3 regions of the Nonomuraea fuscirosea genome follow, and region 3 is predicted to be linked to each of the others. Evidence: riboswitches for the same ligand, from Rfam matches in the RefSeq annotation. Region 3 holds a riboswitch; each other region holds the start of a gene.
The links. Region 3 has a riboswitch for thiamine pyrophosphate ahead of OIE67_RS48330 (purine-cytosine permease family protein). Riboswitches for the same ligand answer to the same signal wherever they lie in the genome.

Region 1 (10,326 bases), 4.2 Mb from region 3:
CTGCACCGGCGCGGCGTGTACGGGTTCAAGTGCTTCATGTCGCCGTCCGGGGTCGAGGAGTTCCCGCACCTGACGGTCGCCGAGCTGCGGCTCGCCCTGGAGGAGGTGGCCGGGTTCGGCGGGCTGACCGTGGTGCACGCCGAGGACCCGGCGCTGCTGGCCGAGCCGGCCGGGCCGGGCTACCGGGAGTTCCTGGACTCGCGGCCGGGAGCCTCCGAGCGCAGCGCCGTCGAGCAGGTCGTCCGGGTGGCGGAGGAGTGCGGGGCCCGGGTGCACATCCTGCACGTCTCCAGCGCCGACTGCCTGGAGGTGCTGGAGGCGGCCCAGGCCAGGGGAGTGGCGGTGTCGGCCGAGACCTGTCCCCACTACCTGACGCTGACCGCCGAGCAGGTGCCGGAGGGCGGGACCACGTACAAGTGCTGCCCGCCGATCCGCTCCGAGGCCAACCGCGACCTGCTGTGGGACGGGCTGGCCCGCGGGGTGCTGAGCTGCGTGGTGTCGGACCACTCGCCCTCGACGGCCGACCTCAAGGTGCCCGACTTCGCCGCCGCCTGGGGCGGCATCGCCTCGCTGCAGCTCGGGTTGCCGGCCATCTGGACGGAGGCCGCGCGCCGGGGACACGGGCTCGGGGACGTGGTCCGCTGGATGTCCGCCAACCCCGCCGCGCTGGCCGGGATCTCCGGAAAGGGCGGGATCGAGGCGGGCAAGGACGCCGACCTGGTGGCCTTCGACCCGGCAGCCGACCTGCTGGTGGACGCCGCCCGGCTGCACCACAAGAACCCCGTCACCCCCTACCACGGCCGCACGCTCAAGGGCGCCGTCCTGACCACCTGGCTGCGCGGCCGTCCGGTGGACGGCGAGCCGCACGGACGACTGCTGATGGGAGCCCGCCGATGACCCCGTTCACCCGCCTGCCCGACCTGGCCCTGCGCACGTTCGGCGGCTCCGTCGTGGCGGCCAGCGACGAGTCGTTCGCCGAGAAGGAGAGCCTGATCAGGCCGGGGCGTCCGGCGTTCAGCCCGGAGACGTTCGGCGGCAAGGGGCAGGTGTACGACGGCTGGGAGACCCGCCGGCGCCGCTCACCCGGGCACGACTGGGCCGTGGTGCGGCTGGGCCTGCCCGGCGTGATCAGGGGCGTGGTGATCGACACGGCCTGGTTCAAGGGCAACTATCCGCCGTACGCGTCCGTGGAGGCGACGGCGGCCGACGGTCATCCGTCGCCGGACGACCTGGCGCGGGCCCGGTGGACGGAGATCGTGCCGCGGGCGGAGCTCAAGGGCGACACGGAGCACCACTTCGAGGTCGCCGGTGAAGACCGCTACACCCACGTGCGGCTCAACATCCACCCCGACGGCGGCGTGGCCAGGCTGCGCGTGCACGGCGAGGTCCGCCCCGACCTGTCCGTCCACGAGGGCCTCGGGCTCGACCTGGCCGCGCTCGCCAACGGCGGCCTGGTCACCGCCTGCTCCGACGAGTTCTACTCCGCCCCGAACAACGTCATCGCCCCCGGCCTGGCCCGGCACCAGGCGGAGGGCTGGGAGACCGCCAGGCGGCGCGACGACGGCAACGACTGGATCGTGATCAGGCTGGCCGGGCGCGGGCTGATCAAGCTGGCCGAGATCGACACCACCAACCTGCTGTTCAACGCGCCCGCCGCGGTCGCGCTGACGGGGCTGGACGGGGAGCGCGAGGTGCCGCTCCTGCCCAGGACCCCGCTGCTGCCGGACACGCCGCACCGCTTCCGCCTGGACCATCGGGAGCCGGTCTCCCGTGTACGGGTGGACATCTACCCTGACGGCGGCCTGGCCCGCGTCCGCCTGCACGGCCACCTCGCCTGAGCCGCCCCCGCCGCCCCGGCCGCCGGCTGGGGCGGCGGGACCGGCGGCGTCACTGCCAGAGGAAGACCACGCTGCCCGGCGGCCGCTCGCTGTTGGGCAGCGGCCGCTGGAACTGCACCACACCGCCGTTGCTCAACCGGTTGACCCGCACCTTGAACCCCAGCGCCTCCAACTCGGGCTTGGCGTCGTTGATGTTCTTGCCGATGACGCCGGGCACGACGCTGAACTGCTGGTCGTCGCGGGCCTCGTTGTCGCCGCGGAACCACTGCCACCAGTCCGTCTGGCACCGCGCCACCGTGATCATGACCGCCGCGCCCTGGTCGACCTCGGACTTGGCCTTGGGCGACTGGGCGATGACCGAGCACGGCTCGGCGTCGTCGTCGACCTCGTTGACCTGCACCTTGAAGCCCTGCCCGCCGAGGAAGCCGGCCGCCTCGTCCTTCGGCATGCCGCCGACGTCGGGCATGACGAGCCCGGCGCTGACGAAGATGTTGATCTTGGCGCTCTTCCTGACCTTCTCGCCCACCTGGGGCGAGGTGCGGATCACCTTGTCGCGCTCGACCTGCTGGTTGGGCAGCCGCTTGACCGTGCCGACGGTCAGCCCCGACTTGGCGATGGCGGCCCGGGCCTCGTTGCTCGACCGGCCCGACACGTCGGGCACGACGATCCGCTCGGGGCCGAGGGAGAGCACCAGCGTGACCGTCGAGCCCTTCTCCAGCTCGGCCTTGGCCGCCGGGTCGCTGCTGAGCACCAGGCCCTCGGCCACCTTCTCGTCGTACTTCCCCTCGGCCTGGCGCATCAGCAGCCCGCGGCCGGTGATGGTCTGCTCGGCCTCCGCCGCGTTCTTGCCGACCAGGTCGGGCACGGTGACGAGCTCGGGCTGGGCGAAATACCAGCCCGTCAGCCCGACCGCCACCACCATCACGGCGGCCAGCGCCACCAGGAACCAGCTGGGCCGGAACCCGCGCCGCCGCGGCTCCTCCGCCGCCCGCGGCTGGATCATCGTGTGCGCCGGCGCGGCCTGCGGCATCGAGCGCGCGCCCGTGACCGGCCCGCCCGCCGGATGGGCGTAGACCGTCGTCGGGTTCACGCCCGGCGCCATCGGGCCCGAGCCCGGCGGGGTCGTCGTGCGCGGCAGCATCCGGTGCGCGTCCACCGCGGCGACCAGCATGGCCGTCGCGTCGGCCGGCCGGTCCTGCGGCTCGCGGGCGGTCGCGTGCGCCACCAGCGTGTCGACCAGCGGCGGCACCTCGGGCGTCACCGAGGACGGCGCGGGCACGGTGTCGTGCACGTGCCGGTAGGCCACCGACATCGGCGTCTCGCCGTCGTACGGCTGCTGCCCCGTGACCAGCTCGAACAGCATGATGCCCGCCGCGTAGACGTCGCTGCGCACGTCGGCGGCGCCCGTGGTGACCTGCTCGGGCGCCATGTAGCCGATCGTGCCGATCATCACGCCGGTACGGGTCTGGTTGGTCGCCTCGATCGCCCTGGCCAGGCCGAAGTCGACGACCTTGACCCGGCCGTCGTCGGTCATGAGGACGTTCTCCGGCTTGACGTCGCGGTGCACCAGCCCGGCCTGGTGGGCGGCGCCGAGCGCGGCCAGCACCGGGATCAGCAGCTCCAGCGCCTCGCGGGCGGGCAGCCTGCCGCGCTCGCGCAGGATGTCGCGCAGCGTGCGGCCGGGGACGTATTCCATCGACAGGTAGACGACGTCGTTGTCGGTGCCCTGGTCGAAGACGTGCACCACATTGGGATGGGAGAGGCTGGCGACCGACTTCGCCTCGCCGATGAACCTTCTGACGAACGCCGGGTCCTCGGCGAGCGAGCGGTGCATGACCTTCAGCGCCACCGTCCGGTCGAGCCGGATGTCCAGCGCGAGGTAGACGGTCGCCATACCGCCCCGGGCGATTCGGCTCTCGATGCGGTAGCGCCCATCGAGGAGCCGTCCGACCAGGGGGTCCGCAGTCGTCGTATCCACCCCGCTGAGTTTACGGGCGTTTTGCCACTGGCAGGGCCCCACCGCCCGAAACCGATGCGGAGACGTTTCTCGTCGCGGGGCCCCGCTCTCGTCGCGAGGCCCCGCCGAACCCGGCCGGGCGGGTTCGGCGGCGTCGGCTCATGGGTTACGGGACGTCGGCTGGCGGGGTTACGGGGACGTCGGCTCGTGGCCTACGGAGTCGTCGGGGAGGAGGCCTCGGCGTAGCGGCGGCGGGGGATGCGCCCCGCCTGGCGGGCCAGCCGCCCGGCCGCGACCGCGCCCTTCATGGCCGCCGCCATGAGGTCGGGCCGCTGCGCCCTGGTGACGGCCGTGGCCAGGAGCACCGCGTCGCAGCCCAGCTCCATCGCCAGCGCGGCGTCGCTGGCCGTGCCGATGCCCGCGTCGAGGATCACCGGGACGGAGGCGGCCTCCACGATCAGCTCGATGCTGTGCGGGTTGCGGATGCCCAGCCCCGAGCCGATCGGCGCGCCCAGAGGCATCACGGCCGCGCACCCGGCCTGCTCGAGCCGCCGGGCCAGGGCCGGATCGTCCCCGATGTACGGCAGCACCACGAACCCGTCGGCCACCAGCCGCTCGGCCGCGTCGAACGTCTCGATCGGGTCGGGCAGCAGGGTCCGCTCGTCGGCGATGACCTCCAGCTTGACCCAGTCCGTGCCCAGCGCCTCCCTGGCCAGCCGGGCCGTCAGCACGGCCTCGCCCGCGGTGAAGCAGCCCGCCGTGTTGGGCAGCACCTTGATGTCGCGCCGGCGCAGCACGTCGAGCACGGAGCCGCGCGAGCCCGGGTCGAGCCGCCGCATCGCCACCGTGGTCAGCTCGGTGCCCGACGCGGCGAGCGCCTGGTCCAGCACCTCCAGCGAGGGCGCGCCGCCGGTTCCCATGATGAGCCGGGAGGAGAACTTCTCCCCGGCGATGATCAGATCATCCACCTTGCACCGCCGTCAGGATCTCCACGCGGTCACTGTCGCCGAGCGCCGTCGTCTCCCAGGCGCTGCGGGTGACCACCTCGTCGTTCAGGGCCACGGCCACGCCGGTGGTGGCCGAGGTCAATGTCTGTACGGCCTGCGCCACGGTGGTGCCGTCGGCCACCTCGTGCGCGGCCCCGTTGATGGTAACGATCATGAAATTCCCTGAAATCTCTCCGGCGAGCACAGCGCCGCCAGCTCGCCCTCCTCGCCCAGCAGGATGGCCGTCGTGAGCGGGGCGAGCAGCACTCCACCCCGGTGGTGCCCGGTCGCGAACGTCAGCCCCGGCGTCCCGCTGGGGCCGATGACCGGCAGGTTGTCCGGCGTGCCCGGCCGCAGCCCCGCCACCACGTCGGCGACCTCCAGCTCCGTGATGCCGGGAACCAGCTCCCTGGCGTCGCGCAGCAGCTCGTACAGCCCGCCGGCGGTGACCCTGGTGTCGAAGCCCATCTCCTCCTGGGTGGCGCCGACCACCAGCTCGCCGTCGCCCCGGGGGACCAGGTAGACCGATGAGCCGTGCACGGTGCCGCGTACGCACCGGCTCAGCAGCGGCTGCGGCGACCGCAGCCGCATGATCTGACCCTTGACCGGCCGCACCGGCACCTCGGCCAGCTCGCCGCTCCACGCCCCGGCGGTCAGGATCACCCGCTCGGCCCTGATGTCCGCGCTGGTCTCCGCCCGGGTCTCCGCTCCGGTCGCCGCCCTGCTGCCCGTCCTGGCGCCGGCCGTGGTGCACGCTCCGGTCTCCGTCCTGGCGCCCGGTCTGACCTCACCGTGCCCGCCGCCGTGCCCGCCGCCGTTCCCGGTCCAGCCGTTCCCGGTCCCGCCATTTCCGGTCCCGTACGGCTCCGGCGGCGCGAGGCGTACCCCGGTGACCCGGTCGCCTTCACGCAGCAGCTCGGTGACGCGGGCCCGCACCACCTCGGCGCCGCGCCGCTCCAGCGCGGTCAGCAGCGCCGCCGTCACCCGGCGCGGATCCACCCAGGCGTCGCCGGGCGCGAGCAGCCCGCCACGCACGGACGGGGCCAGCATGGGCTCCAGGCGGCGGCATTCGCGCCCGGTGAGCCGCTCGACCGGCAGCCCGAGTTTGTCCATGAACGCCGCCAGCTCGTCCAGCGCCGCCAGGTCGTCGGCCCCGAACGCGACGTCAAGGGTCCCCTCGGAGCGCAGATCCAGCGCGAGCGGATCGCCGCCCGCCGCGCCGTCACCGGCGAGCCCGATACCGGCGCCCGACCCCGGGCTCGCGCGCCCGGCACCGGCGCCCGGCCCGGCATCGCGATCTTCACCTGGTTTCGAGCCGGCGAGCCCGGCGTCCTCGGTGAGTTCGGCGGCGAAGGCGGGCCAGCGGCGCAGCGACGCCACTCCGAGCCGCAGCAGCGGCGCCTCGGTGTAGGTCACCTCGCTGACCGGGGCCAGCATCCCCGCCGCGGCATAGGAGGCGCCCCGCCCGGGCGCCGGATCGACCACGGTGACCTGCCGCCCCGCGCGGGCCAGCCGCCACGCCACGGAGAGGCCGACGACCCCGCCGCCCACGATCACATCCACCTGCGCTCCCTTCGCCGGCATGATCCGGATCAGGTGTCTTGCGGTCGAAGGCCCGTAGCAGCCTTCCTCTCAGCCCGGTGAACGGCCGGACTCCCGCGCGTCTTACGTGCACAGCCTACGGCCTCGGTGCGGCGGCCGCGCACCGCCCCCGTTATGGTCATGAACGTGAACCATGTCGTGGTGGTGGGAGCGGGCCTGGCCGGGCTGCGTACGGTCGAGGCCCTGCGAGGGCGCGGATTCGGCGGCCGGATCACGCTGATGGGCGAGGAGCGTCATCGGCCCTACGACCGCCCGCCCCTGTCGAAGGCCGTGCTGAAGGGCGACGCCGACACGAGCTTCGTCGACACCGACCTCGAGGCCCTGGAGGTCGACTTCTGGCCGGGCGTCAGCGCGAAGTCGCTGCGGGCCGGCGTCGTGGAGACCACCGAGGGCGAGATCGGCTACGACGGCCTGGTCATCGCCACCGGCGCCGAGCCGATCAGGCTGCCGGGCGACGGCCTCCAGCACGTGCTGCGCACCCTCGACGACGCTCACGAGCTGCGTGCCGTGCTCGTCCCCGGCGCCCGCGTCGCGATCATCGGCGCCGGCTGGATCGGCGCCGAGGTGGCCACCGCGGCCCGCCGCGCCGGATGCGAGGTGACGGTCATCGAGAGCGCGCCGGCCCCGCTGACCACCGCCGTCGGCGCCGAGATCGGCGCGCGCACCGTGCCCTGGTACGACGGCATCGACCTGCGCCTCGGCGCCATGGTGGACGCCGTCGACGAGGGCGGCGTGCGGCTGGTGGGCGGCGAGTTCGTCGAGGCCCACGTGGTCGTCACCGGCATCGGCGTGCGCCCCGCCGTCGGGTGGCTGGCCGACGCCGACATCGACCTGCACAACGGCGTCGTCACCGACGAGCACCTGCGCGCCTCGCTGCCGGGCACCGTCGCCGTGGGCGACTGCGCCGCCTGGTGGTCGCGCCGCTGGGGCACCAGGCTCAGGGTGGAACACTGGGACACCGCGCTCAACGCCCCCGACGTCGCCGCCGCGACGCTGCTGGGGGAGGAGGCGGTCTACGACCCGGTGCCCTACTTCTGGTCCGAGCAGTTCGGCCACATGATCCAGTACGCCGGCCATCATCCGGCGGGCGAACGGCTCGTCTACCGGGGCGAGCCCGAGGGCAAATGGTCGGCCGTCTGGCTCACCGCGGACGACACCCTGGCCGCCGTGCTGGCCGTGGACCGGCCGCGCGACCTCGTACAGGGGCGGCGGATCATCGACGCCGGCCACCGCCTGGACACGGAGCGCCTGGTAGATCCACAAGTCTCTCTACGGGATTGTGTTGTTTGAGCAAGCACGCCATGTGGTAGTTGTGGTTTCGTGACGCTTTCTGTTGCACAGATCGACCGGGAGACCGACCAGCTCGTAGACGAGTGGCTCACGCTCCCCGAAGTGGCTACGCGCCTTGACCTTTCGATCGGGCGGGCCAAGCAACTCCTGAAGGACCACAAGCTCCTCGGCGTACGCCGGGGCGGCGGCGGGCCACAGGTGCCCGCGGTGTTCCTCGACGGAAAGGACGTGATGAAGGGCCTGCCAGGCACCCTGACCGTGTTGCAGGATGCCGGCTACGACGACGTCGAGTCGCTGCGCTGGCTCTTCACCCCCGACGAGTCGCTGCCAGGATCGCCCATCGAGGCGATCAGGGCCGGCCGTCATACCGAGGTCAAGCGGCGTGCCCAAGCCCTCGGTTTCTGACGCGCGCCTCTATCTCTGCACAGACGGCCGCCGCGACCGCGGCGATCTGGCGGAGTTCCTCGACACGGTGCTGGCCGGCGGCGTGGACATCATCCAGCTGCGGGAGAAGAACCTGGAGGCGCGCGAAGAACTCGCGCTCCTCGAGGTCTTCCGCGACGCCTGCGACCGGCACGGCAAACTGCTGGCCGTCAACGACCGGGCGGACGTCGCGTACGCCGCCCGGCCCGACGTGCTCCACCTGGGGCAGGACGACCTTCCTGTGACGGTCGCGCGAGAGATACTCGGCGACGACATCGTCATCGGACGGTCCACCCACTCCGCCGCCGAGGCTTCCGCCGCGGCCGTGGAGGAGGGCGTCGACTACTTCTGCTGCGGCCCCGTCTGGCCCACGCCGACCAAGCCCGGCCGTCCCGCTCCCGGCCCGCCGCTGCTGCGGCACGCGGCGTCGCTGGGCACCTCGCGGCCGTGGTTCGGGATCGGCGGCATCGATCTCGCCAACCTGGACGAGGTGATGTCCCACGGGGTGAGCCGGGTGGTGGTCGTACGCGCGATCACCGACGCCGACGACCCGGGCGCGGCCGCCGCCGAGTTCGCCAAGCGCCTCTCGACAGCCTGACGACCGGCGGGCGACCGGCTGACCGGCGCAGGCCGGCAGGTGGCCTGCTGACCGCTTGGTCGGTTGGTCGGCCGGCGGGCCGGCGGGCTGGTCGTCAGGTCTTGCGGGATGTGGCGGCGATGGCCAGGTCGGTGAGCGCGGCGCGCGCCTGCGCCGTGACCGGGGCCGAGTCGAGCGCCGCCAGCGCCTCGCCCAGGTAGTCGCCGATCAGGTCCTCGCACTCCCGCAGCGCCCCGGTGTCGTCGATGATCTGCCGCAGCGTCTCGACCCCGCGCTCGTCCAGCGCGGGATCGCCGAGCAGCCGGCGCACGCTGCCGGCCTCGGCGGGCGAGGCCGCGGCCAGGGTGCGAGCCACGAGCATCGTCCGCTTGCCCTCCCGCAGGTCGTCGCCGGCGGGCTTGCCCGTCTGCGCCGGGTCGCCGAAGACCCCGAGGATGTCGTCACGCAGCTGGAACGCGATCCCGACCCGCTGCCCGAAACCGGCGCACAGCTCGTCCATCCACGGCGCCAGCTCCCGCCCGGCCAGCGCGAGGCCCAGCCTGAGCGGCTGCTCCACCGAGTATTTTCCGCTCTTGTACAGCGCCACCCGCAGCGCCGACTCGAACGAGTTCTCCCCGTGCGCCTGCTCCAGCAGGTCGAGATACTGGCCGCACATCAGCTCGGTGCGCATGTGGTCGTGGACGGGCTGAGCCGCCTCCAGCGACTCGCGCGGCAGCCCGCAGGCCCGCCACATCTCGCCCGACCAGATCAGCAGCAGGTTGCCCAGCAGGATCGCCGCGCCCTCGCCGAACTGCTGCGCCGACCCGTGCCAGCCAGAGTTCTCGTGCATCGCCTGGAAGCGGCGGTGCGCGGACGGCATGCCCCGGCGCAGGTCGCTCTTGTCCATCACGTCGTCGTGCACCAGCGCGCTGGCCTGCAGCAGCTCCAGCGAGGCGGCGGCGGTGAAGATGCCGGGCACGTCGGTGCCGCCGGCGCCGCGCCAGCCCCAGTAGCAGAACGCCGGCCGCAGCCGTTTGCCGCCGGACAGCAGTTTGTCGGCCGCCTCGCGCAGCGGCGCGAACTCGGGGTCGCCGCCGTCGGGCAGCTGCCGTTCGACGAACTCTCCGAGGGCGCGCTCGACCTGCGCGCGCAGGATCTCCAGGCCGGCTGCGTCAGTGGTCATGTCCATGAGACTAGTGGCCGGAAGCGAGGGTGCGGATCTCCAGGGTGTCTGTCTGACCGGCAGGTCTGCGAGATGTGGCGCTAATCTTGTGGGCATGGCTCTTGGTCGACCCTCCGTAAGGCCCGATCGTGTTCCCACCGTCCGCGACATGCTCGCCGCCGGTGGCCGGTCGTTCTCCTTCGAGTTCTTCCCGCCGAAGACCGACGAGGGGGCCCGGCAGTTGTGGCGGGCGATCAGGGAGCTGGAGTCGCTGCGGCCCACGTTCGTCTCGGTGACGTACGGCGCGGGCGGCTCCACCCGCGACCGCACGGTCGACATCGTCGAGCGGATCGCCCACGACACCACGCTCACGCCGGTGGCGCACTTCACCGCGGTCGACCACTCCATCCGCGAGCTGCGCCACCTCGTGGGGCGCTTCGCCGACGCCGGCGTGCGCAACATCCTGGCCGTCCGCGGCGATCCTCCCGGCG
Region 2 (10,326 bases), 2.0 Mb from region 3:
GCTGCTGCGCCTGACCAAGGTGGGCGACATCGAGCTCGACCAGGTCCTCTACGCCTCCGAGGACGCCGACGCCCAGGAGCTGCGGGCCGACATCGAACGCGACGGACGCGGCTACGCGCTGATCACCGACGGCATGCGCCGCCCGCTCCGATGGATCGGCCGGGACCATCTCGAAGGACGCGAGGGCCCGGTCGGCGCCACCGGCGACGCGATCACGGGCACCATCAGCCACCGCATGACCTTGCAGGACGCCCTGGAAGAGCTGCTCAACGCCGACACCGACAACGTCCCCGTGGTGGGCCGGCGGCAGGCGTACGCGGGCTCGCTCTCGCTGGCGACGGTGCAGAACGCGATCGCCGCGATCAAGGCCCGCGAGCGGGAGCGGCGGCTGCGCAGGGTCGAGGCGCAGTGACGGTCGACAGCGCCGCCGCCAGGGAGGCCACGACTCCAGAGCCGGAGATCGGCCGGTCGTGGCACGTCTTCCTGCCCCTGCTGGGCTACCTGGCCGTGGGCGTCGCGATGGTCGTCTACACGCAGCTGGCGCCGCTCGACAGCATCGAACGCGGCTCGCTCAACCTGCCGTTCCTGCTCCGCCGCACGTGGGAGCACATCCAGCTCGTCTTCTTCTCCACCGTGCTGGTGCTCCTGGTGGCGCTGCCGCTGGGCGTGCTGCTCACCCGGCGCGGCCTGCGCCGGGCGACGCCGTACGTGCTGGCCCTGGTCAACGTGGGGCAGGCGACCCCGGCGGTGGGGCTCGTGGTGCTGCTGGCGGTGGTGTTCCAGATCGGCTTCTGGACGGCGGTGGCGGCGTTGTTCGCCTACAGCCTGCTGCCGACGCTGCGCAACACGATGGTCGGCCTCGACCAGGTCGATCCGCGGCTGACCGACGCGGGGCGGGGCATCGGCATGTCGGCGGCGGGGGTGCTGTTCAAGGTGGAGCTGCCGATGGCGGCGCCGGTCATCCTGTCGGGCGTACGGACCACGCTGGTGCTGAACGTGGGCACGGCGGGCATCGCGGCGTTCATCGGCTCCGGCGGGCTCGGCGACCTGATCACCACGGGCGTGAGCACGCAGCGCAACCTGATCCTCGTCACCGGATGCGTGCTGATCGCCGTGCTGGCGCTCATCATCGACTGGCTGGGCGGCCTCGCCCAGCGCTACCTGGCGCCGAAGGGCCTGTCATGAGGGCTCGCGCCGTCGCGATGGCCCTGCTGGTCGTGATCGTCGCGGTCACGGCGTGCGGGCTGCGCCCCGCGTCGTCGTTCGTGCCGCCGATCGAGCCGGGCGGCATCCGCCCGATCCCCTCTCTCGAAGGCGTCAAGGTGCGGGTGACGTCCAAGGAGTTCACCGAGCAGCTCGTGCTCGGCAAGATCGCGGTGGTCGCGCTCACCGCCGCCGGTGCGGACGTGATCGACCAGACGAACGTGCAGGGCAGCGTCAACGCCCGCACCTCGCTGACCCGCGGCGACGCCGACCTGATGTGGGAGTACACCGGCACCGGCTGGATCACCTACCTCGGCCAGTCGGAGGCGATCCCCGACGCCGAGAAGCAGTACGAAGCCGTACGCGACCTCGACCTGCGCGAGAACGGCATCGTCTGGCTCCCGCCCGCCCCGCTGAACAACAGCTACTCGATGGGCGCCACCCGCGCCACGGCCGAGAAGTACGGCCTGAAGACGATCTCCGACATGACGAAGATCCCCGTCGCCCAGCGCACCTTCTGCGTCGACCACGAGACCTTCGGCCGCGACGACGGCTTCCTCGGCATGCTCAAGGGCTACGGCCTCGAGTACGGCAAGGACGTCCCCCGCAGCAACGTGCGCCGCATGTCGACCGGCGTGCTCTACAACGCGATCGCGGCCGGCCAGTGCGCGCTCGGCATGATCACCACCACGGACGGCCGGATCGACGCGCTCAACCTGGTGCTGCTGGAGGACGACAAGCACTTCTTCCCGCAGTACAACGCGGCCGTGACCATCCGCAGCCAGGTGGCCAAGGCCCATCCGGAGATCGCCCGCGTCTTCGCCCCCATCAGCCCCAAGCTCACCGACGACGTGATCAGGAAGCTCAACGCCCAGGTGGACGTGGACGGCGACGTGCCCGTGCTGGTCGCCCGCGACTGGCTGCGGTCGGAGGGTTTCGTCAGATAGCCGGCCCCTGGCGTTACCCATACCCGATCAAGGGCAGGCCGGAGGGCATGTCGCAGACACCACCACCCCAGAGCCAGCCGTACCCGGGCCGGAGCGGCGAGATGTCGCCGCAGCCGCGTGACGAGATGCGCGACTACGCAGGCCGCGGCCTGCTGGACGGCAAGAAGGCCCTCGTCACCGGCGGTGACTCGGGCATCGGCCGGGCGGTCGCGGTGGCCTTCGCCAAGGAGGGGGCCGACGTCGCGATCGCGTACCTGAGCGAGCACGAGGACGCCGCCCACACCTCCTCGCTGATCGAGGCGGCCGGGCGGCGCTGCGTGCTGCTGCCGGGCGACCTCGGCGACCGCGCCCACTGCGCCTCGGTCGTCGAGCAGGCCGTCTCCGAGCTGGGCGGCCTGGACGTCCTGGTGAACAACGTGGCCTACCAGGAGCCGGTGGACGGCCTCGAAGAGCTGTCGGACGAGCAGTGGGAGCACACGTTCGCGGTCAACATCCACAGCTACTTCCGCGTCACGAAGGCCGCGCTCGCCCACATGGGCAAGGGCGGCGCGATCGTCAACACCTCGTCGATCAACGGCCTGCGCGGCAACAAGACGCTCATCGACTACTCCGCCACCAAGGGCGCGATCAACGCCTTCACCTACGCCATGGCGCAGAACCTGGTCGATCGCGGCATCAGGATCAACGCCGTCGCACCGGGGCCGGTGTGGACGCCGCTGATCCCGGCCACCTTCCCCGAGGAGAAGGTGGAATCGTTCGGCGAACAGGTGCCGATGGGGCGAGCCGCCGATCCCGACGAGATCGCCCCCTCGTACGTGTTCTTCGCCTCCAACCGGCTGTCGTCGTACTACACCGGCGAGGTCCTGGCCCCCATCGGCGGGGAGACCCTGCCGGGTTAGACCCGGCCCGAGTCCTTGATGGACACGATCGAGGCGGTCTGGAACCTCTTGTGTCCCTTGCCGTCGCCGCCGACCTTCGCGGTGTAGGTCTTGGTCGTCCAGCTGAGGCTGTACTTGATGGTGAGCTTGTGCCGGGTCTTGCACCGGTTGTGCCAGTAGACGGTCACCGAGGTGTTCCCGTCGCCCCAGGACCAGGCGAAACACCCGGCCACCCCCCGATGGACGTCCGCCGCGGCCGGAGCGGCGCCGAGCCCCGCTCCCAGACCGGCGGCGACGACGGAGGCCGCGGCGACGACCGCCGCACGGTTGCGCAGACCGGCCATACGAGCACTGAAGGACATGAGAATCCCCTCTTCTGGTGGTCATGGGAACCCCGGCCGCATGTCGCGCCGGGCACAACTGCCACGTTGCCACCAGAAGAGCGGACCCTCAGCCGATCTTTGTCCAGGCCTCAGGCCGGCCCGGGTTTTCGGACATTGGACAAATCATCACTCCACGTAGAGGTTGCCGCCGAGCCTCCTGAACTCGGCTGCCTTCTCCTCGAAACCCGCCTGCCTGATGTCATGACTTATCCGCATCGAGCAGAACTTGGGCCCGCACATCGAGCAGAAGTGCGCGGTCTTGGCCGGCGCCGCCGGCAGCGTCTCGTCGTGGAAGGCGCGGGCGGTGTCGGGGTCGAGCGAGAGGTCGAACTGGTCCTCCCAGCGGAACTCGAAGCGCGCGTCGGACAGCGCGTCGTCCCACTCCTGCGCCCGCGGATGCCCCTTGGCCAGGTCGGCGGCATGAGCGGCGATCTTGTACGTGATCACGCCGGTCTTGACGTCGTCCTTGTCGGGCAGGCCGAGGTGCTCCTTGGGGGTGACGTAGCAGAGCATGGCGGTGCCGAACCAGCCGATCATGGCGGCCCCGATGCCCGAGGTGATGTGGTCGTAGCCGGGGGCGACGTCGGTCACCAGCGGGCCCAGAGTGTAGAAGGGCGCGTCGTCGCAGAGCTCGCGCTGCAGGTCGACGTTCTCCTTGATCTTGTGCATGGGCACGTGACCAGGCCCCTCGATCATCACCTGGACGTCGTGCTCGCGCGCGATGCCGGTCAGCTCCCCCAGCGTGCGCAGTTCGGCAAACTGGGCCTCGTCGTTGGCGTCGGCGATCGATCCCGGCCGCAACCCGTCACCGAGCGAGAACGACACGTCGTAGCCGGCCAGGATCTCGCACATCTCGGCGAAGTTCTCGTACAGGAAGCTCTCGCGGTGGTGCGCGAGGCACCAGGCCGCCATGATCGAGCCGCCGCGCGAGACGATCCCCGTCTTGCGTGTGGCGGTGAGCGGCACGTACGACAGCCGCACGCCCGCGTGCACGGTCACGTAGTCGACGCCCTGCTCGCACTGCTCGATCAGCGTGTCGCGGTAGACCTCCCACGACAGCAGCTCCGGCCGGCCCTTGACCTTCTCCAGCGCCTGGTAGATCGGCACGGTGCCGACCGGAACCGGCGAATTGCGCAGGATCCACTCGCGGGTCTCGTGGATGTCGTCACCGGTCGACAGATCCATGATCGTGTCGGCGCCCCACCGGGTGGCCCAGGTCATCTTCTCCACCTCCTCCTCGATGGAGGAGGTGACGGCGGAGTTGCCGATATTCGCGTTGATCTTGACCAGGAACGCCCGGCCGATGATCATCGGCTCGGACTCGGGATGGTTGACGTTCGCCGGGATGATGGCCCGGCCCGCCGCGACCTCCTGCCGGACGAACTCGGCGCTCACCCCCTCACGCACGGCCACGAACTCCATCTCCCTGGTCACCAGCCCGCGCCGGGCGCAGCCGACCTGCGTGACCGGCTCACCTGCCGCACGCCGCGCCTCGATCCACGACTCGCGCAGGCGCGGCAGCCCACGCCGCGGGTCGGGCTCGAAGGACGGGTCGGTGTAGGGGCCCGAGGTGTCGTACAACGTCACCGCCGAGCCGTCGGAGAGCCGGACCTGCCGCATCGGCACACGGAGGTCACCGGAGTAGATCTTGGAAAAGCGCGCGCTGCTCATCGCGCAAACTCCCTTCGCCGGCATTACCCGGAGCAGGTTCTGGCGGTCGGCGGCTGTCAGCCGTCCTCTCAGCCCGGTCCACACCGGGCTCCCGCGTTGGACGGCGATGATCGTACCCACGCCCGCCCCCACCCGAAACCTGGCGCAGAGGTTTGACGATCGCCCTGAGCGGTACGGTCCCCATCAGGGGGAACATGAAGAGATTCGCTGCTGTCGCAGGACTACTCGTCGTGATGGCCGCGTCCGGCGCCACCGCAGCCGCCGGAGACGGCATGGACCAGCACGAAGTCGGCCAGGAACAGTACGACACTCTCATCGCCCAGTGCCGCTACGCCGACACGGGCAAGGCCAAGTGCCGGGCCGCGGTCAGGGAGATGTACCGCGTCGGCACCACCGACAGGCGACTCGACTGCCGCACCTACTCCGGCGTGACCGTCTGCGGCACGCTGCGGCTCAGCAAGTCCGAGCGCGCCTGCGTCCGTGACTCCCAAGCGAAGGGGATCTCGTTCCGCCGCGCCGAGGTCGAGTGCTACGCGCTGTCCTGAGGAGCTGAACCAGTGATCATCGTGGGGGTGGACGGCTCACGCGCCGGCCTGGAGGCCGCCGGCTGGGCCGCCGCCGAGGCCGCGCTGCGCGGATCGCCGCTGACCGTGGCGCACGCCGTGCCCAAGTGGGTGTGCGAGGAGGACACCGTACGTTACGCCGAGGTCGCCCGGTGGATGCGCGAGGGCGCCGACACCGTGCTCGCGGCGGCCCGCGACCGGGCCCTGCGGGAGTCACCGCAGGTCCCGGTGGAGGCCGTGCTGCTGCCGGGCGATCCCCGTACCGCGTTGATCAAGGCCTCCGAGGAGGCCGAGCTGCTGGTCGTGGGCAGCAGCGGCATCGGCGGCGTGCGCGGCCTGCTCGTCGGATCCGTCGCGTACGGCGTCGCGGCGCACACGCGGACGAACGTCGTCCTCGTCCACGAACGCCCCTCGCTCACCCGGGGCGAGATCGTCGCCGGCACCGACGGCTCGCCCAGCGCCGGGCGGGCCCTGGAGTTCGCCTTCACCGAGGCCGAGCTGCGCGGGGCCAGGCTGCGTGCCGTCCAGGCGTGGGCCTGGCCGCAGGCCGGCGGCTTCCCACCGGCCGACCGCGGCAGCGAGCAGGACACGCTGCACCGGCTCAAGGAATCGCTGACCGAGCACCGGGAGCGGCATCCCGGCGTCGAGGTGGTGGAGGAGGTCGTCCACGGCCATCCGGTCGAGGTGCTCCGCGAGGCGGCCGCCGGCGCCGACCTGCTGGTGGTGGGGTCGCGTGGTCATGGGCAGCTCGCGGGGATGTTGCTCGGCTCGATCAGCCAGGCCCTCCTGCACCACACGCCCAGCCCCATCGCGGTGGTCCGCGGCTGAAACTTACATCCGTACCCCCAGGTCAGGCTTCTGTCCTGATCGTCGTCCTTCCCGGCGCGCGGCCCGCGGTCCTACGATCTGCGCAGGCTGACGACGGGAGAGCGGACGATGCGCAGGATCGGCTCCGTGCTGGCCGCGATGGTGACGCTGGCCGCGGCGGTGTTGTTCGCCACCACGGCCACGGCGAGCGCCGCCCCCATCAGGATCATGCCTCTGGGCGACTCGATCACCGGCTCCCCCGGCTGCTGGCGCGCCCTGCTGTGGAACCGCCTCCAGAGCACCGGCCACACGAACGTGGACTTCGTCGGCACCCTGCCGCCCCAGGGCTGCGGGGTGGCGCACGACGGCGACAACGAGGGGCACGGCGGCTACCTGGCCACCAATGTGGCGAACCAGGGCTTGCTGACCGGCTGGCTCGCCGCCACCCGGCCGGACGTGGTGCTCATGCACTTCGGCACCAACGACGTGTGGAGCAACATCGCCCCCGCGACGATCCTCGGCGCGTTCACCACGATGGTGAACCAGATGCGGGCGAGCAACCCGGCCATGAAGATCCTCGTCGCCAAGATCATCCCCATGAACCCCTCCAGCTGCGCCGACTGCGCCCAGCGCGCCGTGACCTTCAACAACGCCATCCCCGCCTGGGCCGCCGCCACGACCACCCCGCAGTCGCCGATCACGGTGGTGGACCAGTGGACGGGCTTCAGCACCGGCAGCGACACGTACGACGGGGTGCATCCGAACGCGGCGGGCGACCAGAAGATGTCCGACAAGTGGTACCCCGCTCTGGTGGAGGCCCTGGGCACCTCTGTCTCGCCGCCGCCCTCTGGAGGGTGCGCTGCCACGTACCAGGGCACCGGCCAGTGGCAGGGCGGCTTCCAGGCCGAGGTCACCGTCAGGAACACCGGCACCGCGCCGGTCAGCGCCTGGACGGTGGCGTGGACGTTCGCCGACGGTCAGCGGATCACGCAGCTGTGGGGCGGGACGCTGAGCGCGAACGGGTCCTCGGTGACGGTACGGAACGCGGGGTGGAACGGGCAGCTCGCGCCGGGGGCGTCGACGGCGTTCGGCTTCCTCGCCTCCTGGACCGGCACCAACACCGCCCCCGTGCCCAGCTGCACAGCCTGACCCCGAACTACGTGGCGGTGATGTTAGCCATCCACGGGGCCGCCAGCCGCACATAATCATCGGTCGCCAACGCCACGGAACGATCGAGCCGCCCCGCGTTGAAGTACAACTCGGGATGGTCCAGCAGCGACGGATCGGCGACCAGTTCGAGCCTCGGGTCGTAGCTGAACGGCAGCACCGTCCCGCTCACGCTCCCCGCCAGCTCCTCAGCCTTCTCCTTGCCGGCGAAGGAGACGTACGTGCCGTCGTGCAGCGCCTTGACGGCCTGCAGATCGAGCCGGGCGTCACCGGGAACGACGGCCAGCACGTGGCGCGTCTGCTTCTTGCCCACCTTGACCATCACGATCAGGCACTTGGCGGCCTGCGCCACATCGTGCCCGCGCAGGGCGCTGACCAGCTCGGTCCGGCCCTCGGGCGCGTGCTCGATCACCCGGTAGCGCGCCCCGCCGGCGTCCATGTCGGCGATCAGGCGCTCGTAGGCGCCGTTCGGCTCACCATTCACCGCTCAACAACTCCTTCGCCGCGGCGATCCGCTCCTCGTCGCGCTGGTAGAACACCCACTGCCTGATCTTGGTGCCGCGAACCAGCCCCGCCTTGGCCAGCACCTTGAGGTGCTCGCCGCAGGTCGGCTGGCTCACGCCCAGCTTCTCGGCGATGAACAGCGAACAGACGCCGTCCCGTACGAGATCGCCGTCGCGCTGCGGCGGGAAGTGACGCACGGGATCGCGCAACCACTCCAGGATCAGCAGCCTCTTGTCGTTGGCCAGCGCCTTGATCAGGTCGACGTCCATCACTAAGCCATTATGGCAATTAGCTAATTAGCTGTCCAACCGGCTCGGCGGGCCTGGCGCTCAAGCGGACGGAGCCGGCACAGGAGCCCCTTCACTGGCCTGCACCAACACGAACCCCTGCCCCCTGAACGCCAACTGCATGGCCTCCCCGCTCCCCCGCCCGATCAAGGCCCCCACCTTCATCGTCCGGTTGATCCCGACCTCCAGCCCGGTGCTCCAGCACACGGCCGACTGCCCGTCGGCGAACGTCGGCATCCGCGCCACGTCGAGCAATACGGGCGTCCCATGCGTCGTCACCGCCACCCACCCGGTCCCGGTAACCGTCGTGTTGAACAGCCCCCCGGCCGCCACCCCAGCTCCCTGAACCCGCTTGATGTCCCAGCCGAGCTGCGGCTGGAACGCCAGCAGATTACGCCCGTTGACCGTGAGCCCCTCGTTCTCCAGAAAGAACAGATGAATGTCATCGGCATTGTCCGCCAGATACAGCAGCCCGTCGCCCCGTACCCGCATGAGCGAGGCGCCCTCCCCCGTCATGGCCTTCTTGAACAACTTCCCGAGCCCGCCCGACCCCTCGTAGTCGAAGTCCATCTGCCCTTGGAAGGCCACCATGGACCCCTGCTTGGCCAGCACCTCGTGCGGAAGCTGGACGCGCAACATCTTGTGGTTCTCCAGGACGAAGCCCGGGGGGAGCTGCTGGGAGTCGAGGTTGTTGAAGATGGAGCTACGCACGTTGTCCGGCCTTTCGGGGAGAGGAGGCGATGCGGCCAGCGTACGAACAATCCACCAAGAACGCGCGCCCTCAACCCCGGCACGCGCCACCCGACCAGCCCCCAGCCACGGGCAGCCGACACCTGACCGCCAAGACCGACTACCAGGGGATCAGCAAGCTGGGGTCAGCTACGCCCCTGACTACCCCTCAAGGCCAGATCCCGCACGACCTCGATCAACTCAGCCGGATCGAACGGCTTGGTCAAGTACGCGTCCACCCCGATCCCCAGCCCCCGGGTCCGGTCATCATCCTGAGCCCTGGCCGTGATGAGCACGACCTTGATGTGACTGGTGGCCTCCTCCGTACGCAACCGATGCGCCGTCGTCCACCCGTCCAGGAACGGCATCATCACATCGAGCGTGATCACATCCGGCATCACGTCGAGCACCCGATCCAGACAATCCTGCCCATCAGTGGCGGTAGACACCTCGAACCCCTCCAGGTTCAGGTTGACCGCGATGAGCTGCCGGATGACCTCATCGTCATCCACGACCAGTACTTTCCCAAGAACCTCGCCCACGGGCGCAAAGCTAACCTGTAGCGGCCCCGTCACGCCGGGTTTCGCCGGAAGTGTTCAAGGACCTTTATCTGGTGCCGAGCAGTGCCGGGATACTGATAGCCTTTCACTCGACGCGCCCCCTTAGCTCAGGGGATAGAGCACCGGCCTCCGGAGCCGGGTGCGTAGGTTCGAATCCTACAGGGGGCACTCGATCTTGATCAGCGGTTCCGACCGCTGACCAGGGCAGACATCGCAGGTACGGGCGGGCCTCCAGTCTCACGGAGTCCCGCCCGTTCTCGTTGACGCTCACGGGTTGTGGACCAGTTGTGGACCATGATCGGCTTGTCGCCGTGGGCTAGGCGCCCTGATCGTCAGGTCCCCAGCCCTCTGGTGCGACTGTGGTGGCGGACACCCCACACCGGCAGAAAAACTCCACGCCCGCCTCGATTGTGGACCGATGCATACCCGCCGGGTACAGCCCCTTAGCGCTGCGAATCTCACGCCGCCTGACGCTCGGCGGGATGTACCTCGTCCATATCATCTGATCGTCCCGCAGGCACCCCGTGCACTTCGGTTTCACGCTCCGACTCATGAGTAGGTCCCCTTCCTATCGCAGTAGCCAGGGGCCAGGAGAGCACAGAAAGTTGCTTGCGTCGCCTCCTAGCG
Region 3 (10,326 bases):
TGCTCGGCCACCCCGTCCGTGGCCACGATGGTCACCGGGCCGTAGACGAAGGCGAACATCAGGCCGATGAGCAGCATGGAGGGCAGCATGGCCGCGTACGTCCAGTCGAGCCCCACGCCCAGGAACAACGCGTAGGCCAGCAGGCCCGACAGCAGGCCGCCGAGCACGACCCTGGCGCTGCCGAATCGGTTGACCAGCCAGGGGGTGAGCACCGGGGCGATCACCACGTCGACGGCCGCCGCCAGCAGGGCCAGGCCGGTCTGGATGGTCGACCACCCGCGCAGTTCCTGGAGGTAGATCGTGACCAGGAACTGGAAGCCGAAGAACGAGGCCGTGAGCAGGACGGCCATCACGTTGGCGCGGATCAGCGTGGCCGAGCGCAGCAGGCCGAGCCGGACGAGCGGGCTGGCCGACCGGCGCTCGACGGCGGTGAAGGCCGCCACCAGGGCCAGGCCGCCGGCGAAGGCCGCCACCGTGAGGGGCCAGCCGTCGGCCGGGTGCTCCAGACGTACGACGCCATAGGCCAGGAGCATCATCGCGCCCGTGATCGTCACCGCGCCCATCACGTCGAAGCCGCCCGCCGGACGGTCCTCCCGGACCGGCTCCCTGATCAGGGGGACGGCGGCGATCAGGATGAGCAGCGACATCAGCACGGGCGCGAAGAACACCCAGCGCCAGCCGATCGCGGTCAGCAGGCCGCCGGCCACGAGCCCGAGCGCGAAGCCGCCCGCCGCCGTGCCCGCGTAGATGAGCAGGGCCTGGTTGCGCAGCCTGCCCTCGGGAAAGGTCGTGGTGATCAGCGAGAGCCCGGCGGGCGTCAGGAACGCGGCGGCCACCCCCGTGACGAACCTGGCCAGCAGCAGCACCCAGCCCTCGTCCGCGAAGCCGCCGAGCCCGGAGAAGACCAGGAACACCACCAGCCAGAGCAGGAACATCCGCCGCCGTCCCAGCAGGTCGGCCGCCCGGCCGCCGAGCAGCATGAAACCGCCGTAACCGAGCACGTACGCGCTCACGACCCCGCTCAGCATGCCCGTGGACAGCCCGAGGTCGGCCCTGATGGCCGGAAGGGCGATGTTCAGCATGGCCACGTCGATGCCTTCGAGAAAGATGGCACCGCACAGAACGATCAGCACACCCCACGATCGGGCAGGCACGGACATCTCAGACCCCCGGTTACTTCTCTGCATATCGGTTATTTCTTGTAACCGGTCACATCATGAGTCACCATGGGAGACGATGGAAGACGGCACTTTCGAATCACTCGGTTACCGCGAAGGCACCATGGACGACTACGACGTTCGGCAGTGGGACACCCGCGAGGACTGCGAGGTCCGGCAGATCCTCGACCGCATCGCGGACAAGTGGTCGCTGCTGGTGATCGCCCTGCTCGACTGCGAGAGCCTGCGCTTCACCCAGCTGCGCCGCGAGATCGACGGCGTCAGCCAGCGCATGCTCAGCGTCACCCTGCGCCAGCTCGAACGCGACGGCCTGGTCAGCCGCACGGTCCACCCCGTGGTCCCGCCCCGGGTCGACTACGCGCTGACGCCGCTCGGCCGTACCCTGCACGAGACCATCAAGTCCCTGGTCACGTGGACCGAGGCGCACCAGCAGGAGATCGCCGCGGCGCGTGCCGCCTACGACCAGCGACGCGAGATGATGGAGGCATGACCGTTCCCGAGATCGAGGCCAACGCCGTTCCCGCCGATGCCTACCTGCTCGACGTCCGTGAGCAGGACGAATGGGTGGCGGGGCACGCGCCGCAGGCCGTGCACATCCCCATGACCCAGATTCAGGGCCGGGTCGACGAGGTTCCCGCCGACACGACCGTCTACGTCGTCTGCCGCGTGGGCGGCCGGTCGATGCAGGTCACGGCCTGGCTCAACCAGCTCGGGCGCGAGGCGATCAACGTCGGCGGCGGCATGCAGTCGTGGGAGTTCGCCCGCCGGCCGATGGTGAGCGAGACGGGGCAGGAGCCGTTCGTCGCCTGAATCGGGGGTAGGGCAGCAAGTCGCCCACTATGGCGGTTCTGCCGCCATTGAGGCATGATGAGGGCGCAAACTACAGATTGTCGCGGGAGCTCGGGGTCGCCGGGCTGAGAGGGCAGCACGTTCCGCTGCCGACCGCCGGAACCTGTCCGGATAATGCCGGCGTAGGGAGTGTGCGATGTCGCACGGCGTCGAAGAAGTTCCGCTGACCCTCGAAGGCGAGCCCCCGAAGACCCTGGGCGTGCTCGATCAGGGTGCGCTCTGGGCGAATCTCGGAGTGAGCCTCCTCGGCTTCTCCGGCGCCCTGTTCCTGATCAACCCACTGGGCGGCGCCCCGCTCACCCTGGGCGCCGCGCTCGTGGCCACGGTGGTGGGCAGCCTCATCGGCACCGCCATGGTCGGCCTGTCCGCGATCCCCGGCACGCGTACGGGGCAGCCGGCCATGGTGCTGCTGCGCGGCCTGTTCGGCGCCAAAATCTCCTACGTGCCGACGGTGCTGAACATCGTGCAGATGCTCGGCTGGGGCGCCTTCGAGCTGTGGGTGATCGCCAAGGGCGCCACGGCGATCTTCGGCTCGGTGCCGTACCAGGTGTGGGTGATCGTGGCCGGGGTGCTGACCACCGCGCTGAGCATCTGGCCGCTCGGCTCGATCCGGCTGCTGCGCCGGTACGTCACCGTCGGCGTGATCATCGCGATGATCTGGTTCACCGTGTTCTTCCTGCGCGAGGCGCCGCCGCAGACCGGCGGGACGTGGACGGCCTTCCCCGCCGCGGTCGACTACGTGATCGCGCTGTCGGTGTCCTGGGTTCCCATGGCCGCGGACTTCGCCCGCCACTCGCGCTCCAGCAGGGCCGCCTTCACCGGCGTGGTCGGCGGCTACACCCTGGCCCAGGTCGCCTGCCTCGGGCTGGGCGTCTACGCGGTGGCGATGGCGGGGGTCGCCCAGGTGCAGGCCGACGGGACCTCGGTGTTCAGCCCGTTCGTGGCGATGCCGCTGGGCGCGCTGTTCTTCGGCATCCTGGTCCTGCGCGAGACCGACCAGTCCTTCGCCAACGTCTACTCGACCACCGTCTCGCTGCAGAACCTGCTGCCGCGGATGGACCGGCGCGTCTTCTCCGTCCTCATCGGCGTGCTCACCGTGGTGATCGCGCTGCTGGTCGACGTCACGTCCTACGGCGCGTTCCTGGGCGTGATCGGGGCGGTGTTCGTGCCGATGTTCGCCGTCCTCGCCGTGGACTACTTCGTGCTGCGCCGCGGCGAGAGCTGGAACACCGCGCAGGACGCGCCCTCACGCTGGTCGATGCTGGTGCCGTGGGCGCTCGGCTTCGCGGCCTACTGGCTGACCACCTCGACGCCGACGGTCGAGGCGTGGGACGGGCTCTGGACGAGCCTGCGCGAGGCCATCGGCTTCACCCGGCAGACCTGGATGAACGGCGCGCTCGGCGGGGCCTTGGTGGCCGCGCTCGTCACGCTGCTCATCGGCCTGGCGCTGCGGCGGCCCGCTGTTCGACGTTGAGCAGGTGCTGCTTGGCGACGGACCCGCCGGCGTAGTCGCCGAGCGCGCCGTCCTCGCGCACCACCCGGTGGCAGGGCACGATCACGCAGACGGGGTTGGAGGACAGCGCGTTGCCGATCGCCCGCAGCGCGCGCGGCCGGCCGATGCTCTGGCCGATCTCCTCCAGCGTCGTGGTCGTGCCGTAGGGGACGGCCATCGTCTTCTGCAGCACCGTGCGCGCGAACGGCGTCGCCAGCGCCAGGTCCACCGGCAGCGTGAACGCGCGCAGCCGCCCGGAGAAGTAGGCGTCCAGCTCTCTGCGGACCGGGTCGAGCCGTCGCGCGTCGGGCCCGATGAAGCTGCCCACATGCCTGCTGACCAGCTCGAAGACGTCGTTCTCCGCCTCGAAGCTGCACGCCGCGACGCCCTTGCCCGTCACGGCCAGCACCAACCGGCCCACAGCCCCGTCATAGGTGCCGAAAGCGATGTCGGGCGGCGTATCACCTCGATAGGTGCTAGAGGTCACACGCAGCAGGGCATCGAGATCGTTGCTCGACATACCCTCAACCTCCACCCGCCGGAATCACCGTGACCGCAGCGTATCGGACGGATCGCCCGACGCACCCACCGCGCCACGTGCACTATGGAGTAGTGGGGGACGAATGGGCCGGTAGTGACGATGAGATCGCTCGCGCGGCGCTGGACAGCTCGCCCAACGCCGTCGTGGCGCTCGACCGGGACCAGAGCGTCCTGGTCTGGAACGCCGCCGCCGAGCGCGTGTTCGGCTGGGCGGCCGAGGAGGTGCTGGGGCGCAGGGCGCCGATCGTGCCCGGCGAGCTGACCGCCGAGCACAACGCCGTCCTGGAGCGCGTCCGCACCGGGGAGCCGGTGTCGCTGCGCACCAAGCGGCTGCACAGCGACGGCGCCCTGCTCGACCTGCGGGTCGACATCAGCGCGCTGCGGCTGGGCAGCGCCGTGGGCGGCTACGTGTGCGTCTACCACCCGGCGCGGGCCGACGAGCTGGCCAGGAACCGGATGGCGCGCCGGGCCAGGCTCGTGCGCCGGCTCACCGACGTGGTCGGCGACATCAACTCCGAGCTGGAGCTGTCGGCCGTGCTCGACCGGATCTCGGCCAACCTCACCGAGCTGACCGGGGCGGACGCCGGCGGGTTCGTGCTCATCGAGGGTGACCGGCTGCGGCTGGTGAGCACGTACCAGCTGCCCGACTCGATCAGGGGCACCACCACCGACCTGCGCACGAGCCTGGTGGATCAGCTCTTACGCACCGGCAAGACCGTGATGCTGGAGTCCGACGGGCTCGGCGACCTGGTGTGGGCCCGGCTGCGCGGCCTGCACACGATCGCGCTGGGCCTGGCCGCCGTGGGCGGGCGGCCGTACGGCGCGCTGTACGCGCTCTTCGCCCGGCGTAACCCCGGCCACCTGGAGCTGGAGCTGCTGGAGCTGCTGGCCGGGCACGCGGGCATCGCCGTCGGCAACGCGGTGGCCTATCAGGAGGCGGTACGCCAGCGGGCGCACGAGCGGGCCGTCTTCGACGCCAGCGCCGACGGCATCGCCGTGCTCGACCAGGACGGCCTGGTGGTGCGCTGGAACCCCGCAGCGGCCGGGCTGACCGCGCTGGCCCCCGAGTCCGTCATCGGCGCGCCGCCGCCGTTCCCCATGCCCAAGCCCGGCGAGAAGGTCACCTTCCAGATGGAGAACGGCAGGTGGCTGGACGTGGTGAGCGCGCAGATCGAGGAGACGGGCGAGGTGGTCGTCGACTTCCGCGACGTCACCTCGGCCAAGGAGCTGGAGGAGGCCAAGGACCTGTTCCTGGCCACGACCAGCCACGAGCTGCGGACGCCGATCACGATCGTGCGGGGCTTCGCCAGCACGCTGGACGCGCGCTGGGACAAGATGGCCGACCCCGAGCGCCGGGCCGCGGTGCACACGATCGCCGAGCGCTCCAGGTCGTTAGGTGAGCTCATGGACCACCTGCTGCTGGGGGCCAGGGCGGGGGCCGACGAGCTCAAGGTGCGGATCGAGAAGGTCGATCTGGCCGAGCGGATCGACGCGGCCACGCTGGGCCTGCCGGCGCTGTCGGACAAGCACCGGGTGGAGGTGGACATCGCCGAGGGGCTGCCGCCCGTCTTCGGCGATCCGCTGGCCACGGACATCATCCTCGGCCAGTTGCTGGAGAACGCCTTCAAGTACTCGCCGAAGGGCGGGCTCATCAGCGTGGCCGCCTGGCCGGACGAGGACGACAACGTGGTGGTCGTCGTGGACGACGAGGGAGTCGGTATCGCCCCGCCTGACCGGGAGCGGATCTTTGAGCGCTTCGTCCAGGTGGACAGCGGCGACCGGAGACGGTTTGGTGGAGTGGGGCTCGGTCTCTACATCGTCCGCAGCCTCGCCCGAGCACAGGGAGGAGATGTGAGCGCTCATCCGCGACCGGAAGGGGGCACCAGGATGCGACTCGTGCTGCGATGCGCTTCCCCTATCGGATCCGACACACCGATGCGGTAACGAGGTGGTCACGGTTGAGCTGATCTATCGTCCAATGAGTACAAGCTGTGATCGCAATGCGGTTTCTGGGATCGAGTAACGGGGCATTTCGGTCGTACCGGGGAGTGTTCCCGCGGGGGGCACAGGTAACGGGGAGGTGGGTGTGTCGAGCGTGGTGCTGCTACCGTACGCGCCGTCCAGCGTCGCCGTCGCCCGCCAGCGTCTGAGCACAGATCTGCAGGACAGTGGGGTCTTCACCGCCGCGATCGACGACGCGGTGCTCGTGGTGAGCGAGTTGCTGAGCAACGCGCTGCGCCACGCGCACCCGCTGCCGTCCGGCATGGTGAGAGTGGCGTGGCTGCGAAGCGACGATCACGTAGAGGTGGCGGTGAGTGACGGAGGTGCGGCGACCGAGCCGCGCGCGGGCCGCCCGACACTGTCATCGCTCGGGGGCCGGGGGCTCGGCATCGTGGAATACGTGGCGGAGAGCTGGGGGGTCAGGCACGACGGTGACACGACGACGGTCTGGGCCATCCTGCCCGCCCCGAGCCAGACGGTGAACGGGCAGGTGGCGGCACTCAGAGAGGCCGGCTAGCGAGCACTGCGCGCTCACCGGTGGCCCACGCCGTCGAGACGAGCAGATAGAGCCCGGCGGCCAGGGGGAGCACCAGCGCGGCCAGCACGGAGCCGTACGGCATCAGCCGCGTGATCTTCGACATCAGCTCGGGCCGCACGCCCGCGATCTCCTCCTGCCGGCCGGCGTTCGCCGCGATCAGCCGGGAAGACCACCACGCCACCGCCACGACCAGCGCGATGACCAGTACAAAGACCGTAAATGGCACGCTGACCAGACCGTAATTGGCCACAATACCCGCCACCTGCTGACCCAGCGGAGCCCCCAGCAACGTGTGCCCGGCCAGCGCGGTCGGATGCGTGGCCACCCGGAACATCAGCCACATGAACGGCAGCTGCGCCAGCATCGGCAGAATCCCGGCGAACGGCGAGCTGCCCTCCTTCGCGTAGAGGGCGTTGAGCTCCTTGGCCAGGCGCTCGGGATTGCGGCTCCAGCGCTTGCGCAACTCCTTCTGCTTGGGCGCGAGCCGTTCGCGGATCTTCATCGTGCGGGCCTGGCGCACGTTCAGCGGGAGCAGGAGCAGCCGTACGGCCAGAGTGAACAGCACGATGCCGAGCGCGGCGCTGCCGCCGGACATGCCGATGACGAACGTGACGAGAGAATCGATCATGAGCCCTGTTTCCTTGTGGGGTGTCTCGTGAACCGAGGGCTCACCCGTAGGAGGGAGCCCCGCTTGACGGGAAGCGGGGCACGCCTAAGGAGCTCGTGGACGCGGGCGACCGGCCGCGTCAGGATCGCGCTGCCGCTGGAAGGCGGTGCGGCGCGCGTAGGACAGCGGGAAGCCCGGTGACTCTCCGCCGAGGACGGGCAGCAGCGTGGCCGCCCACGCGGCCAGCAGCAGGATCGCCATCATGGTGATCCCGACCAGCCACGGATCGAACAGGAACTGCATCAGTGTGAGCGGGAGGACTTGCTCACGACGGTGACCGCGATGAAGGCGACGAGGGCGACCACGCCGACGATCAGGGCCAGCTTGACCAGGCCTACCAGCATCGGCAGGAGGAAGTTGAACAGGACGAAGAGACCCAGCAAGGTCCCGACGACGAGCATGACGACTTTACCCATGCGGCAACCGTACGTCCTCGGCGGATGATCTGCGAGGCTTACGAACCAATGACGTGAACGCCGCCTCCTGGGGTTGTGGCCGTACGGTGAAGTGGTGAACACGCGCATCCTGGTGGTGGACGACGATCCCACGGTCTCCGAGGTCGTGGCGCGCTATCTGGAGCGCGACGGGCACGAGGTCGAGTGCGTCGGCGACGGCGCTGAGGCACTGCGCAGGGCGCTGGCGAACCCGCCGGACCTCATGGTGCTCGACCTGATGCTGCCCAAGATCGACGGCTTGCAGGTGTGCAGGAAGCTCAGGGAACGCTGGCCGGTGCCGGTGATCATGCTGACCGCGCTGGGCGAGGAGATCGACCGGGTGGTCGGGCTGGAGACCGGGGCCGACGACTACGTGACCAAGCCGTTCAGCCCGCGCGAGCTGGCGCTTCGGGTGCAGTCGGTGCTGCGGCGGGCTCGCGGGGCCTCCGTCACCGGCGGCACCGGCGTGCTGCGTGACGGGGACCTGGTCGTGGACGTGGGCGCCCACGAGGCGCGGCTGCGGGGCGGCGAGGTGATGCTGACGGCCAGGGAGTTCGACCTGCTGGCCTACCTCATGCGCAACCCCCGGCAGGCCTTCAGCCGGTCGGCGCTGCTCAACCAGGTGTGGGGCTGGTCGTTCGGCGACTCCTCGACCGTGACCGTCCATGTGCGGCGGCTGCGGGAGAAGATCGAGCCCGATCCGACCGAGCCGCGCAGGATCGTCACGGTGTGGGGGGTCGGATACCGGTACGAGCCGTTGGAGGGCTCCTGATGGTCGGTGCGGGCGCGCTCGCGGCGGCTGCCCCGGTCGTGGCGATCGGGGCGGGCCTGCGTGCGGCGGCCTCCCCGGCCGTGGCGGCCGGGGAGTTGCCGATGGTGGTGGCGGTCACAGCCGGATTCGGGCTGCTGATCGCGCTGGCCGGCGTCTGGGTGATGTGGCGGCTGCGCACCCGGTCGATCGGGGTGATGCTGGCCGTGGTCGTGGTGGTCGCGGTGGCGGCCACGCTGGCGGGCGTCGTGGCGATCATCCAGAAGATGATCATCGAGGGGGAGATCAAGGACTTCGTGCTCAGCGTCGTCGCCGTGGGGGGACTCGTGGGATTGGGGGTGGCGTTCGTGCTGGCCAAGCGGGTGGTCGGGGAGAGCAAGAGGCTGATGGCCGCCGTACGCGACCTGCCGTTCGTGGCGCCCCAGGGACTGCCGGCCGAGCTGCAGACGATCGCCAACACCCTGGAGGAGGCGTACGCGCGGGAGCGGGCCCTGGAGGAGGCCAGGCGGGAGCTGGTGGCGTGGGTGAGCCACGACCTGCGTACGCCGCTGGCCGGGATGCGGGCCATGGCCGAGGCGCTGGAGGACGGCGTGGTGTCCGACCCCGAGACGGTCGCCCGCTACCACGGCCAGATCAAGCTGGAGGTCGAGCGGCTGTCGGGGATGGTGGACGACCTGTTCGAGCTGTCCAGGATCCACGCGGGGGCGCTGCGGCTTTCGCGGGCCAAGATCGGGCTCGCCGACCTGGTCGCCGACACTCTGGCCGGCGCCGAGCCGCTCGCCAGGGCCAAGGGGGTGCTCCTCACCGCCGAGGCGTCGGCGGCCGTGCCCGTGGACGCCGACGCGGGGGCCCTGGGGCGGGCGCTGGGCAACCTGGTGGTCAACGCCATCAGGCACACGCCGTCCGACCGCAGCGTGGTGCTCAGGGCCGGGGTGGACGACGAGGGGATGGCCTGCCTGTCGGTCACCGACTGCTGCGGGGGGATCCCCGAGGAGGACCTGCCCCGGGTGTTCGAGGTGGCTTTCCGGGGGGAGGCCGCGCGTACGCCTACCGCCGATGGCGGGGCCGGGCTGGGGCTCGCCATCGCGCAGGGGATCGTGGAGGCGCACGACGGGATGATCGGCGTGGTCAACGACGGGCCGGGGTGCCGGTTCGAGATCCGCCTGCCCCAGATCGGCGGCTGACCACCGGCCGGACGCGCTCCCGCGGTCGTACCGGCCGCGTGTCCGTCGTTCAGGCGCGTTCGTCGTCGTGCCGGCCGTGCGCGCGTCGCGCGGCGGTCGTCACCGCCGGTCAGGCGTTCTCCGGCAGGTCGCGGGTGGCGCCGAACGACTCCGACATGGCGCGAAATGTCGGGCACGGCCAGCGCCACATGCAGCTCCGGCAGCGCAGGATCGGGTGCGCGGTGTCACTCGTGATCCCGCCCGCGTCCCGCGGCTGGTGCAGGTCGAGCAGCCTGAGCCCCAGCTCGGAGAACCTGAGCAGCTCGGTGCGGGCCCCGCCGAGGAACTCCAGGTCCTCGATCCCGAGCCGGGTGCGGATCGGCACGTAGCCCTCGTGGTTCACCAGGCCGCGCAGGCGGTCGGCTTCGTCATGCCATGGCGTCGCCTTCTCTGTGTTGATGAGGATGGCCTCCAGACGTTCACGGAGCCCCTGACGCTGAGGATCTTCGGGTTTCTCTGCGTTCATCGATGCGGGGCCCGTCGGTCGCGCCCCAGCCCCTCCCTCGCCGCGAAGATGTGCCGCTTCCGGTGTCACGCTGTCAAGCTTCGCGTACTCTCCGTTTTCATGGAGCCCAAACGGAGGACAAAAACCTGTGGTTCCCCTATCGGCGTGACAACGTGACCGGAAGCCATCG

Region 1: it holds a riboswitch for thiamine pyrophosphate, as region 3 does, so the genes downstream of both, OIE67_RS28600 (FAD-dependent oxidoreductase) here and OIE67_RS48330 (purine-cytosine permease family protein) in region 3, are expected to answer to the same signal.
Region 2: it holds a riboswitch for thiamine pyrophosphate, as region 3 does, so the genes downstream of both, thiC (phosphomethylpyrimidine synthase ThiC) here and OIE67_RS48330 (purine-cytosine permease family protein) in region 3, are expected to answer to the same signal.

Annotation. Positions count from the first base shown of each region.
Region 1 is NZ_CP109074.1:6,271,096-6,281,421, reverse strand. It holds gene allB (allantoinase AllB) at 1-897, shown strand, start outside; gene alc (allantoicase) at 894-1,838, shown strand; gene pknB (Stk1 family PASTA domain-containing Ser/Thr kinase) at 1,888-3,816, opposite strand; gene OIE67_RS28610 (thiazole synthase) at 4,008-4,763, opposite strand; gene thiS (sulfur carrier protein ThiS) at 4,756-4,956, opposite strand; gene OIE67_RS28600 (FAD-dependent oxidoreductase) at 4,953-6,344, opposite strand; TPP riboswitch at 6,334-6,451, opposite strand; gene OIE67_RS28595 (NAD(P)/FAD-dependent oxidoreductase) at 6,510-7,673, shown strand; gene OIE67_RS28590 (Rv2175c family DNA-binding protein) at 7,704-8,078, shown strand; gene thiE (thiamine phosphate synthase) at 8,056-8,694, shown strand; gene OIE67_RS28580 (polyprenyl synthetase family protein) at 8,789-9,856, opposite strand; gene metF (methylenetetrahydrofolate reductase [NAD(P)H]) at 10,005-10,326, shown strand, end outside.
Region 2 is NZ_CP109074.1:8,512,747-8,523,072, forward strand. It holds gene OIE67_RS38660 (ABC transporter ATP-binding protein) at 1-412, shown strand, start outside; gene OIE67_RS38665 (ABC transporter permease) at 409-1,185, shown strand; gene OIE67_RS38670 (glycine betaine ABC transporter substrate-binding protein) at 1,182-2,150, shown strand; gene OIE67_RS38675 (SDR family oxidoreductase) at 2,198-3,049, shown strand; gene OIE67_RS38680 (hypothetical protein) at 3,046-3,390, opposite strand; gene thiC (phosphomethylpyrimidine synthase ThiC) at 3,538-5,082, opposite strand; TPP riboswitch at 5,075-5,187, opposite strand; gene OIE67_RS38690 (hypothetical protein) at 5,277-5,627, shown strand; gene OIE67_RS38695 (universal stress protein) at 5,640-6,473, shown strand; gene OIE67_RS38700 (cellulose binding domain-containing protein) at 6,582-7,601, shown strand; gene OIE67_RS38705 (YbaK/prolyl-tRNA synthetase associated domain-containing protein) at 7,609-8,103, opposite strand; gene OIE67_RS38710 (ArsR/SmtB family transcription factor) at 8,093-8,392, opposite strand; gene OIE67_RS38715 (AIM24 family protein) at 8,453-9,121, opposite strand; gene OIE67_RS38720 (response regulator transcription factor) at 9,286-9,681, opposite strand; tRNA gene OIE67_RS38725 (tRNA-Arg) at 9,796-9,867, shown strand.
Region 3 is NZ_CP109074.1:10,502,038-10,512,363, forward strand. It holds gene OIE67_RS48315 (MFS transporter) at 1-1,133, opposite strand, end outside; gene OIE67_RS48320 (winged helix-turn-helix transcriptional regulator) at 1,237-1,668, shown strand; gene OIE67_RS48325 (rhodanese-like domain-containing protein) at 1,665-1,988, shown strand; TPP riboswitch at 2,061-2,173, shown strand; gene OIE67_RS48330 (purine-cytosine permease family protein) at 2,164-3,501, shown strand; gene OIE67_RS48335 (methylated-DNA--[protein]-cysteine S-methyltransferase) at 3,461-4,039, opposite strand; gene OIE67_RS48340 (sensor histidine kinase) at 4,132-6,003, shown strand; gene OIE67_RS48345 (ATP-binding protein) at 6,155-6,577, shown strand; gene OIE67_RS48350 (YidC/Oxa1 family membrane protein insertase) at 6,561-7,226, opposite strand; gene OIE67_RS48355 (DUF6412 domain-containing protein) at 7,311-7,508, opposite strand; gene OIE67_RS48360 (hypothetical protein) at 7,508-7,681, opposite strand; gene OIE67_RS48365 (response regulator transcription factor) at 7,776-8,471, shown strand; gene OIE67_RS48370 (sensor histidine kinase) at 8,471-9,652, shown strand; gene OIE67_RS48375 (hypothetical protein) at 9,762-10,157, opposite strand.